DNA from 3 places in the Azospira inquinata genome. Region 1 is predicted to be linked to each of the others. Evidence: predicted binding sites of a transcription regulator. Region 1 holds the regulator's gene; each other region holds the start of a gene.
The links. The regulator FNR, encoded in region 1, switches genes on or off when oxygen is low (the NO sensors DNR and NnrR bind a similar motif). The targets are predictions, from matches to a motif close to TTGANCTAGNTCAA.

Region 2: nirJ (heme d1 biosynthesis radical SAM protein NirJ) is a predicted target of FNR. The motif match lies at 1,949-1,962, and genes of this name have one in related genera.
Region 3: Azoinq_RS12280 (oxygen-binding di-iron domain-containing protein) is a predicted target of FNR. The motif match lies at 2,265-2,278, and genes of this name have one in related genera.

What each region holds. Positions count from the first base shown of each region.
Region 1 is NZ_CP064782.1:2,338,124-2,342,164, reverse strand. Features, by position in the region: gene Azoinq_RS10705 (sulfite exporter TauE/SafE family protein) at 1-90, opposite strand, end outside; gene hemN (oxygen-independent coproporphyrinogen III oxidase) at 346-1,740, opposite strand; gene fnr (fumarate/nitrate reduction transcriptional regulator Fnr) at 1,884-2,627, shown strand; gene Azoinq_RS10690 (hemerythrin domain-containing protein) at 2,664-3,224, opposite strand; gene Azoinq_RS10685 (SirB2 family protein) at 3,224-3,604, opposite strand; gene Azoinq_RS10680 (NnrS family protein) at 3,612-4,041, opposite strand, start outside.
Region 2 is NZ_CP064782.1:482,042-486,082, reverse strand. Features, by position in the region: gene ahbB (siroheme decarboxylase subunit beta) at 1-728, shown strand, start outside; gene Azoinq_RS02150 (Lrp/AsnC family transcriptional regulator) at 715-1,221, shown strand; gene ahbB (siroheme decarboxylase subunit beta) at 1,226-1,744, shown strand; gene nirJ (heme d1 biosynthesis radical SAM protein NirJ) at 2,017-3,228, shown strand; gene Azoinq_RS02135 (cytochrome D1 domain-containing protein) at 3,339-4,041, shown strand, end outside.
Region 3 is NZ_CP064782.1:2,680,709-2,684,749, reverse strand. Features, by position in the region: gene Azoinq_RS12290 (PAS domain S-box protein) at 1-120, shown strand, start outside; gene Azoinq_RS12285 (vWA domain-containing protein) at 110-1,276, shown strand; gene Azoinq_RS12280 (oxygen-binding di-iron domain-containing protein) at 1,393-2,172, opposite strand; gene Azoinq_RS12275 (GspE/PulE family protein) at 2,409-4,041, opposite strand, start outside.

The DNA of each region.
Region 1 (4,041 bases):
ACACATGCCGACGCAATGCACCCCCCCCAACAGGCCCACAATAAAGACGGTCAGGGCACCGGGCAAGGAAGACAGGGCAGGATCAGGCATGGGCGGGGGAAAGGGGAAGAAGGGTGGGAATTGTAGCGGCTCGGGCCAGGCGGGGAAATGGCATGGTAGGCCCGGGGGCGCCGTTCGGCCCCAAGAAAAAGCCCGGCACCAGGGCGCCGGGCAGCAAGACAGCTTATTTCCCACGATATCCGGCGCTGGATGCGCACGAACGGGATTCCCGTTCGTGCGTGCCAGCTTCGGCTTTTATCCGGACACTTGCGGCTGTGCCCGGCTCCCCCCTGAGGACGGCCTTACTCAGATCACCTTGGAATAACGGGTGCGCTGCCGGTCGGCGCGCAGATATTTATCAAACACCATGGAAATGGCCCGCACCAGGAGACGTCCCGGGGGCAGTACCGTAATCCATTTATCGTCCACCTTCACCAGACCGGCCCGCTCCATCTCCGCCAGGTCAGACAGCTCCTCGGCGAAATAGTGTTTGAAGTCGATGAGATGGGCGATTTCAATGGATTCGATGGAAATTTCGAAGTGGCACATCAAGGCCTGGATGATGGAGCGCCGCAGCAGATCATCGGCGGTCAGCTCAATGCCCCGCAGCACGGGCAGAATGCCGTTATCCAGGCTGTCGTAATACTCGTCCAGGGTGCGCACATTCTGGCTATAAGTGGGCCCCACCTTGGCGATGGAGGAAATGCCGAAGGACAGCATGTCGCAATCCGCGTGGGTGGAATAGCCCTGGAAATTCCGGTGTAGCCGCCCCTGGCGCTGGGCAATGGCCAGCTCGTCATTGGGCTTGGCAAAGTGGTCCATGCCAATGAACACATAGCCCGCTTCGGTAAGCTTGCGAATCGCCAGGGAGAGGATTTGCAGCTTGGTGTCCGGGTGGGGCAGCTGGTCCTCGTGGATGCGCCGCTGGGGCTTGAAATGGTTGGGCAGGTGGGCATAGTTGTAGATGGACAGCCGATCCGGGTCCATGGCCAACACCCGCTCCAGGGTCCGGTTAAAGCCCATCAGGGTCTGCTGGGGCAGGCCGTAGATCAGGTCAATGCTGATGGACTGGAAGCCGTTTTTCCGGGCCGCGTCCATCACATTGAAGGTTTCTTCTTCGGACTGGACCCGGTTCACCGCCACCTGGACCCGCTCGTCGAAATCCTGCACCCCCAGGCTCATGCGATTGAAACCCAGCTCCCCCAGCAGGGCCACGGTTTCCCGGTCCACCTTGCGGGGATCCACTTCAATGGAAATTTCCGCGTTGTCCGCCAGCTTGAAATGCTGCCGGGTCATGGCCATAAGCTGGCGCATTTCGTCGTGGGACAGGAAGGTGGGGGTACCACCGCCCCAGTGCAACTGGGTCACTTCCCGGTCCCCATCCAGGTACTGATCCTGGAGGGCCATCTCCTTGCCCAGGTACTTGATGTACTTGGCGCTACGCCCGTGATCCTTGGTAATGATCTTGTTACAGGCGCAGTAATAGCAGATGGTGTTGCAGAAAGGGATGTGGAAGTATAATGAGATCGGTCGGCTGATTCCGCCGATATTGCGTTTCCCCAGCCACAGCTTGAGGGCTTCCGCATCAAAGGCTTCGACGAAGCGATCCGCCGTCGGATAAGACGTATAGCGAGGACCGCTGATGTCGAATCGGCGGATGATCTGGGGGTCGAAGACGAGGTTGTCGGTAGCGAAAGTCATTGCAGGAAAGCGCTTTAAGTACGGCTAATTATGGTGGTGGGTGAATTATTTCACGTTGACCTGGATCAAACGCTCAATAGGTCCCCTATGAGGTTCCCGATTCCGTGCCCAAAGCCCTCTATGCCGCCCCAGCGAGGAACGACATGCCGTTGAACAGCAACGCCAAAGAAATCACGTTGTCCATCATCAAGACAGCCTGCTCCAACTGTAACCTGCAAGAGCTCTGCCTGCCCCTGGGGCTGAATGAGGCGGAGATGGCCAAGCTAGACGAGCTAGTGAGTGCACGTCGTAAAATCAAGCGCGGCGACCACCTTTATCGGGCCGGCGAGGTTTTTGATGCGATTTATGCCATTCGCAGCGGCTTTTTCAAAACCGACGTCATCCTAGAAGACGGCCGGGATCAGGTCACCGGCTTTCAAATGGCCGGGGAACTGCTGGGGCTGGACGGCATCAGCACGGAAGCCCACTCCTGTAACGCGGTGGCCCTGGAAGACAGCGAAGTCTGCATTATCCCCTACCCTCGCCTGGAAGGTTTGTCCCGGGAAGTGGTTTCCCTCCAGCACCATTTCCACAAAGTCATGAGCCGGGAAATTGTCCGGGATCACGGGGTCATGATGCTGTTGGGCACCATGCGGGCGGAAGAGCGGCTGGCCGCCTTCCTGCTCAACCTTTCCCAGCGTTTTACTGCCCGGGGCTATTCCCCCGCCGAGTTCTACCTGCGTATGACCCGCGAGGAAATCGGCAGCTATCTGGGCCTCAAGTTGGAAACCGTAAGCCGGGCCTTTTCCCGCTTCCAGGAAGAAGGCCTGATCAGCGTCCAGCAAAAGCACATCCGCATTCTCAATACCCCGGGCCTGAAACGGCTCATGACCCATCAGGCCAGCTAAGCCCGAAGGCCCGGGCCACCGGGCTTCCCCTCCCTTTTAGCCCCCCTCAGGCCCCTGGCTCCCCGCGCCCCGGCGAGCGCCCATGGGAATACCCAGGCGCCGCAACATATCCTCCGGCAACAATCGCCGGGCCCAGGGCAAAAGCTGGGTATTTTCCTTGAGAATATGGGCCCGATACCGGGCGGCAAAGGCTGCTACCCGGGGCCAATCCAGCTGGTCCCGGCCCTCATCCCGGGTTTTGGCCAGGGCACCCAGTAGCCATTGCCGCTCCCGGTCCATCCAGTAGTGATCCACCAGCAACTGGCCCACCAGGGCCCCCAATTCCCCCCGCCCCTCCTGGGACACCCGGTCCGCCATGGCGGGGAACAGGTCTTCCTCCTCGTCTTGGTGGTGAAGAGGGGCCGCCAGGGTGAAATAACGCTGAATCCCGGCAATCGCCTCTTGGGCGGCTTGATCCACTCCGTGTTCCGCCAGATGGGTCCGGAGGCGCTCCAGCAGGGCAAGCTGGGCCTCAATACGCTCGTGGCAGGCCTGGAGCATTTCCAGGGGATCGTCCCAGGACGGGCTTTCCGTCCCGGGGAGGGAAAAGGACAACATCACAATACTCCCCAAAAACCGGCGGCCTGTTTGGTCAGGGCCACCGAAACAATGTAGGCAAAACACAAGACCGCCAGGACAACCCCAAGACGCCGCCTCCGAGGGCTGGCACCACGCAGGGCCAAGCGGCCGCTGAAAATGTAGAGCACTAGGCCCACCAGCTTGGCCGTTAGCCAGGGCTGGGCCCCCGGGTACTGGCCCGTGCTCCAGGCCAGCCCCAGACCGCTGAGGAGCAGACCGCTGTCCACCCCATGGGGCAACCAGCGCACCGTCCAATGGCGACGCCAGGGAGAATCAGGGGCCAGACACAGGGCCCGGAAAAGGAATCCCGCCCCGGAAAGGCTGACGCAGGCGATGTGGAAAAGTTTCAAAGGGGTCATGGCGGAATTACCCCGGCTGGCCGTCCGGGCGGGGGCGGCAATAAATGCCCAGATAGGGAATGCCCCAGACGGCAAAGACCATCAGCCAGAGCACACTGGCCAGGACAAAGGGATGCCACCAGGCTCCCGACGCCAGGAAATCCCCCGCCAGACGTAGCAGGGGAACAAACTGAAAAATCAGGAACAGGGGCCAAATCCGGCGATCCCAGGAAAAGGAGCGGCCGGAGTGGCCCAGGCTAACCCGGGTCCCCATGCCCAGCAGGAGGGAGCACATAAACCCCAGGGTCAGCACATGGAGAGGCCCCCACCCCGCCCAGGCCACCCCGGCCAGTTGCAGGAGGGATTGGAGACAGCTGAGCGCAAGGCCCAGAGCCAGCCACACCACAGCCAGGTGAAGCATGGCCAGCATGGGGATTTTTCGCACCCGCCAGGGCTGC
Region 2 (4,041 bases), 1.4 Mb from region 1:
CCGCTTTAATCAGCGATTATCCGGAGGTGAACCACAATTACCGCCGGGAGAATGACTACAACCTTTGGTTTGTGGTCACTGCCTCGGATCAGACCCATCTGGATTCCGTCTTGGCCCATATGGCCCGGCACCATGCCCACCCCCTGATTGTCTTGCCCATGGAGGCGTCATTCCATATTGACCTGGGCTTTGACTTCCTGGGGGGGCAGAAAAAAGCCAGCGCTTTTCCCCAGGAAAAAACACCGGTTCGGCTCACCCAGGGGGAGCGGTTGACCCTGGGGGGCCTGGAAAAAGGTCTGCCCCTGGTGCCCCGGCCTTACCATGATCTGGCGGAGACCCTGGGATTGACGGAGGCGGACCTGCTGTCGGTGCTAGACCGATGTTTGGAAGGAGGGGTGTTGAAACGCTTCGGGGTGGTGTTGCGCCATGCGGAACTGGGGTATGTGGCCAATGCCATGTGCGTCTGGAACGTGCCCGATGAGCAGGTGCCGGTTTTGGGGCCCTTGCTCGGGCAGGAAGCCGGCGTCACCCTCTGTTACCAGCGGCGGCGGGCACTGCCCGACTGGCCCTATAACCTCTATTGCATGATCCATGGCAAGGCTCGGGAGGAGGTGATGGCCCTACGGGAGTCCATTGGGCGAAAGCTGGGGCTGGATGGGTGGCCCCATGAGATTTTGTTTTCCCTACGCCAGTACAAACAACAGGGGGCCTGCTATGGGACAAGATAAGCGCCCAAGAGGGGCGCCCTCTGCGGATAGTCTGGGGGCCGGAGAGGCCCTGGACGCCACGGACCGGGCGATTATCAACTGTATGCAGGGGGGCTTTCCCCTCTGTGCCGAACCCTATGCCCAGGTGGCCTCCCAGCTGGGGATGGGGGAGTCCGAATTGCTCTCCCGCCTGCAACGCTTGCTGGACCGGCGGGTGTTGTCCCGGTTCGGCCCCCTGTTCCAAATTGAGCGGATGGGGGGAGCGTTTTGCCTGGCGGCCATGAGCGTGCCGGAAGACCGTTTTGATCAGGTCTGTGCCGTGGTTAACCATTTTATGGAAGTTGCCCATAACTATCGCCGTAACCACAAATTCAATATGTGGTTTGTCCTGGCGACGGAAACCCCCGAGGGGATTCCTGGGGTGATTGAGCGCATTCAAGGAGCCACCGGGCTGCCGGTTTTTGCCTTTCCCAAAGAGCGGGAATACTTCGTCAATCTACAGTTAAGGGCCTGACCCCATGGATTCAAGGGACCTGGATGAACTTGATCGCCGCCTAGTGCTGGCAACCCAGGAAGGTCTACCCCTGGTCAGCCGACCCTACCAAAGGCTGGCCGAATCCCTGGGGTGTTCTCCGGAATTGGTCTTGGCCCGGTTGCAGCATATGTTGGATCGGGGCGTGATTCGTCGTATCGGCGCCGTTCCCAATCATTACGCCCTGGGATACGTGGCCAACGGGATGACCGTTTGGGATGTGCAGGACGAATTTGTGGACCGGGTGGGGGAAAGATTTGGGGCCCTGTCCCAGGTCACCCATTGCTATCGTCGTCCCCGCCGGCTTCCCGATTGGCCCTTTAATCTCTTTGCCATGGTGCATGGCAAATCACGGGACGAAGTGATGGTTCAAGTGGATGCCCTGGCGGAAACCCTAGGCCGAGAATTTGGCAAAGACATTCTCCGTTCCCACGACGTTCTGTTCTCTTCCCGTATTCTGAAAAAAACGGGGCTGCGGATTGCACCCACACCGGAATATCGGTGAATTCCTTTTGGAATATTTTGCGATTCTATTTGCATTAATTTTCTGCCGATTGGGCAGAAAAGGAGGGGGAAAAGAAGCCCCCGGCGCCAAGGCGAAAGTGACCAATTAGCTGCCCCTTGCAACGGCAAAAATCCCCGAAGGCAGGAGATACCGCTTGGGCATATTGGCGGGGAACTAACTCCCAGAGGGGCTGCCGGAATCAAATTGATACAAGTCAAGGACAGGGCCTGGTTTGTCGTTTGCAATGAGGAAAATTTGGTTCCGGAGGAAATATGCTGCGCGTCTCTCAGTTTTTGAAGGAAGTTTCTTCCCCCACCGGGGACCAGAGCCGCCGGAAACCGGGGGGCAATAGACCCGGTCCCATCGTCATCTGGAATCTGATCCGGCGATGCAATCTGAATTGCCTCCATTGTTATTCCATTTCCGCCGATACCAATTTCCCCGGGGAATTATCTACCCAGGAAATCTTTGCCGTACTTGAGGACCTGAAAGCTTTTCACGTCCCGGCCATTATTCTTTCGGGGGGGGAACCCCTCCTGCGTCCCGATATTTTCCAGGTGGCAGCCCAGGCTAAAGCCCTGGGTTTTTATGTGGGTTTATCCACCAATGGAACCCTGATTGACGACGGTCTGGCGGATAAAATATCCGAAGCGGGTTTTAATTACGTGGGGATTAGCCTGGATGGTATCGGGGCGACCCATGACCAGTTTCGCCGCAGCCAGGGGGCCTATGATGCCTCCCTGGCCGGTATAAAGCGGTGCCAGGCCCGTGGTGTGAAAGTGGGGCTGCGCTACACCATGACAGAAAATAATGCCCAGGATTTTCCTGCCATCTTAAAACTGGTGGAGGCGGAAAATATTGATAAGTTTTATTTCTCCCATCTCAATTATGCCGGGCGGGGCAATAAAAATAGAAAATCAGACGCCCTGCATCTGACTATCCGCCGGGCGATGGATTTATTGTTCTCCACCTGTTTGGAAAATATTCAAAAGGGGGGAACAAAAGAATTTGTGACCGGGAATAATGATGCGGACGGGGTATATCTCCTCCTTTGGGTGGCGCGAAATTTCCCCGATAAAGCCGCAACCGTCAAAGCCATGCTTCAGCGCTGGGGCGGCAATTCCAGCGGTGTGAATGTGGCCAATATCGACAACCTGGGTATCGTTCATCCGGACACCATGTGGTGGCATTACCCCTTGGGCAGTGTGCGAGACAGACCCTTTGGCCAAATCTGGAATGACGTTTCTGATCCCCTCATGGCGGGCCTGAAACAGCATCCCCGCCCGGTGACCGGCCGCTGTGGCCAATGCCAATACCTGGATATTTGCAATGGAAATACCCGGGTGAGGGCCCAACAGCTGACCGGTGATCCCTGGTCAGAAGATCCGGGTTGCTATCTGGAGGATAGGGAAATTGGTATGTCCCCTGAAGCGTCCGCCCAGGCCCTTGAGAAAACTCTTATTCCCCTGAAAGTCCTGCCATGAGCCGCTCCCCGTTTTCCTTTTTCTCTCTGCCCTGGCCCGGAAGCCTGGGCAGAGGCTTGACCATTCTGTGCCTGCTGATGCTGGGGGCCTGGATCGCCTGTGAGCAGACCATGGCCGACGAAGGGGGGGCAGGGGGGCCCGCCCAGTTGTTTGCCCAGCATTGTGCCAGTTGCCATGGCGCCGACCGCCGGGGGGGAATGGGCCCAGCCTTGCTGCCGGAAAATCTGGAACGCCTGCGTCAGGGAGAGGCCATCAAGGTCATCGGGGAAGGCCGCCCCGCCACCCAGATGCAGGGATTTGCCCCTACCTTGAGCGATGCCCAGATCCGCGCCCTGGCTGGATGGATTTATACCCCCGTGTTTCCTGCGCCCCAGTGGACGTCGGCGGATATTAAAGCGTCGAGGGTGGAAAACAAGGAAGCCCCGTCTTTGGATGACAAGCCGGTTTTCAAGGGAGACCCCTTGAATCTGTTTGTGGTGGTGGAGGGGGGGGACCACCATGTGTCCATTCTGGATGGGGATAGCCTGACGCCGATTTACCGCTTTGCCTCCCGCTTTTCCCTCCATGGGGGGCCGAAATTTTCTCCCAATGGCCGCTATGTGTACTTTGCCTCCCGGGATGGCTGGCTGACGAAATTTGATTTGTGGAAATTCAAAATCCTTGCGGAAATCCGGGTCGGCATTAATACCCGCAACCTGGCTATCAGCGATGATGGCAAATACGTAATTGCGGCCAATTATTTGCCCCGTAACCTGGTTTTATTGGACGGGGATTTGCAATTGATAAAAATCCTTCCCGCCACTAGTTTGGACG
Region 3 (4,041 bases), 340 kb from region 1:
CCGGACCACGGCACCACCCCGGACCGCCTGGTGGAAGCGGCGGACAGCGCCCTCTACCGGGCCAAGGAAGCGGGCCGCAACCAGGTCATGGGGGCCCCCGACCCGGCCCATGCTGACTGACTTTCTTCTCCACCTGCGGCGCCAGGGCCTGCCCGTCTCCACCACCGAACTCCTGACCCTGCTGGCGGCCCTGGAAGCCCGGCTCATCCCCCCGGGGCTGGAAGATTTCTACCACCTGGCCCGGCTTTGCCTGGTAAAGGACGAAAGCCGCTATGACCGCTTTGATCAGGCCTTCGCCAGCTATTTCAAAGCCACCACCCAGGCGGCGGGCTTGGAACGGGAACTGCCGGAAGACTGGCTGAGGCTGGCGGGGCAACGCCTCCTCTCGGAGGCGGACAAGGCACGCCTGGAAAAACTAGGCTGGGAACGGCTCATGGCCACCCTAGCCCAGCGTCTGGCAGAACAGAAGGCACGCCACGCCGGGGGCGCCAAGTGGATCGGCACCGGCGGCACTTCCCCCTTTGGCCACGGTGGCTACCATCCAGAAGGGGTGCGCATCGGCGGCCCGGGGGGCCAGGGCCAGGCGGTGAAGGTCTGGGAAAAGCGGGAGTTCCGCAATCTGGACGATCAGGTCGAACTGGATAACCGGAATCTCCAGCTGGCCCTGCGTCGGCTGCGCCGCTTCGCCCGGGAAGGGGCGGCGGAAGAACTGGATATGGACGCCACCCTCAAGGGCACGGCCCGCCAGGGTGGCCTGCTGGATATTCGCCTGCGGCCGGTACGGCGCAATGGGGTCAAGGTTCTCCTCTGCCTGGATGTGGGAGGCTCCATGGACGCCCACGTGGCCCGCTGCGCCGCCCTGTTTTCCGCCTGCCGCCTGGAATTCAAGCACCTGGAGCATTTCTACTTCCACAACTGCGTCTATGAAAGACTGTGGCGGGACAATCGGCGGCGCCGGGACCAGGGCCTGGCCACCCTGGACCTGATCCACACCTACGGCCCGGATTACCGGCTCATCTTTGTGGGGGACGGGGCCATGAGCCCCTACGAACTCACCCATCCCCATGGCAGCGTGGAACATCTGAACCCGGAAGCGGGTCAGGTCTGGCTCCAGCGTCTGTTAAACGCCTATCCACGGGCCGTCTGGCTAAATCCGGAGCCCCCGGAATACTGGTCTTTCCACCCGTCCAACCGGCTCATCCGGCAGCTGCTGGGGCAACGCATGTTTCCCTTGAGCCCGGCGGGCCTGGAAGCCGCCATCCGCTGCCTGAAATAGGCCGGAGGCGAAACGCTGTAACTGGCCAGGGAAAACACCCGGCTACCACCCACATCCGGCCAACACCCATAAAAAAGCCGGACCTGAGGTCCGGCTTTTTGGGAAACCCGCCCCGATCAGAGCAGGCCGGGCAGAGAATAATCGGACTGGTTCATCAGATCCACCCCGCACTCCAGGCCTTCCACCCAGTCGATGAAGCGTTTGACCATTTCCTTGCCTTCAAAACGGCAGCCGTGCTGGGGCACGATCATTTCAATGTCCAGGGGCCGGACCATGGCCGCCCAGTAACGGCAGATTTTGTTGGAAACGATGTAGCGGTGATGGAAACCCTGCATCTTGAGCAGATGGGCGTCGAAGTCCGTCACCGGTTCCAGGGCTTCCTTCTGGGTCACGATGGAGGTGCCCAGATCCCCGGAAAAGAGAATCTTGGAGACCGGATCGTAGAACTGGAAATTACCTTCGGCGTGGAGGAAGTGGGCCGGCAGGGCTTGCAGCTTACAGTTGCCCAGGGGAATTTCTGCGCCCCGGTCCGGAATGCCGATGACCCGGCCGCTAATGTCCCGGCCCGTGGTGAAGTGGGGGACGAAACGAATCCATAGATTGGAAATCATGACCTTGCAGTGGGAGGCCACGAACCACTTATTCACCGAAGCGATAATGTCCGGGTCCGCATGGGAGGCCAGGAGCAGGTCCAGATCCCGGGAGGAGAAATATTTCTGCATGCCCATGAGCAGCCCGGAATAGGTCATATTGCCGCCCGGGTCGATCAGGGCGCCGTGGCCATTGTCCGCAATGAGGAACTGGTTGGACTGGACCACATTGTCCTGGTCGTCGTCGATCAGGTCGTAGAAGGCAAGGCAGACGTGCTTGCCGTCGTTGTAAAGCTCAACAGCCATGGGAATCTCTCGGGGGAAAGGGGAAACCGGGGACCGATACCAGTACTTTCGGCATACGGGCCGCTATTTTCCCCGTCAAGGCTCGAGCTTTCTTGATCCCGGTCAAGAAAACAGCCCTTTCCCCTCCCTTGCGGCCCTTTGCCACAGCAGGAACCAGGCGGGATCGGTAGGTTCAGGAGCCCCTAACGCGGCCCTTTCGGCCAAGTCCGGCCCGCCGCCCCCTTGGCCTAACCGCCCTATTCGGGCTGAACGGCGGGGGGCGCCACCTTCACCACCTCTTCCAGGGTGGTAATGCCCGCCGCCACCTTCATGGCCCCGGAAATCCGCAGGGGCTTCATGCCCTGGCGGTAAGCCTGATCCCGGATTTTGGCCACATCCGCATCGGGATGGATCAGATGCTTGAGTTCCGGGGTCAGGGGCAGCAGTTCATAGAGCCCCACCCGGCCCATGTAGCCGGTCATGCGGCATTCCAGACAGCCCACAGGCTGGTGGATGTGAGCCGGACGACGGGATTTCCAGGGGGACACCAGGGCATTCCAGGTGGCCACGTCCGTTTCGCTCATGGGCACGGACTGTTTGCAATGGGGGCAAAGGGTACGCACCAAGCGCTGGGCCATGACCCCCAGCAGGGTGGCGTTGATCAGATAGGGGGGCAGGCCCAGGTCCAGCAGCCGGGTAATGGCGGAAGGGGCATCGTTGGTGTGCAGGGTGGAGAGCACCAGGTGGCCCGTCAGAGCCGCCTGGATGGCCATGTCCGCCGTTTCCAGATCCCGGATTTCCCCCACCATGATGATGTCCGGGTCCTGGCGCATCAGGGCCCGCACCCCGTCGGCAAAGCCCAGGTCAATGGCGTGCTGCACCTGCATCTGGTTAAAGGCGGGCTCCACCATTTCGATGGGGTCCTCGATGGTGCAGACATTCACCTCCGGGGTAGCCAGGGCCTTCAGGGTGGAATAAAGGGTGGTGGTCTTCCCCGACCCCGTGGGGCCGGTGACTAGGATAATGCCGTTGGGGTGGCCGGTCATCTGGCGCCAACGCAGCCGGTCCTCGTCGGAAAAACCCAGTTCGGAAAAATCCCGCACCAGCACTTCCGGATCGAAAATCCGCATCACCAGCTTTTCCCCAAAGGCCGTGGGCAGGGTAGAAAGGCGCAGTTCTACCTCCTGGCCGTCGGGCATCCGGGTCTTTACCCGGCCGTCCTGGGGACGGCGCTTTTCGATCACGTCCATGCGCCCCAGGAGCTTGATGCGGCTGGTCATGGCGGTGAGCACCGCCATGGGAATCTGGTACACCTGATGCAGCACCCCGTCGATGCGGAAGCGCACAATGCCCACGTCCCGCCGGGGCTCCAGGTGGATATCCGAGGCCCGTTGCTCGAAGGCGTACTGCCAGAGCCAATCCACAATATGGACGATGTGCTGGTCGTTGGCATCGAACTGGCGGTTGCCCCGGCCCAGTTCCACCAGTTGCTCAAAGGAAGACAGGCCGGATTTTTCCCCGCCGGACCGGTTGGCCTTTTTCACCGACCGGGCCAGGTTGTAAAACTCCACCAGATAGCGGGCGATATCCACCGGATTGGCCACCACCCGGCGAATATCCTTGCGCAGGATGGGCTGCATTTCCTTTTCCCATTCCCGCATGAAGGGTTCGGCGGTGGCCACCACCACTTCGCTGGCCGTCACCCCCACGGGCAGAATCTTGAAGCGCCCGGCGTAGGCGCTGGACATCACATCGGTGACGGAGGAAAAGTCGATTTTCAGGGGATCAATGTGCAGATATTCCAGATCCGCCTTGTCCGCCAGCCACTCGGTGAGCACCTCCGTGGTCAGCACCGCATGGGGGGGCTGGAGGCTTTTCCACTGCTGCTCC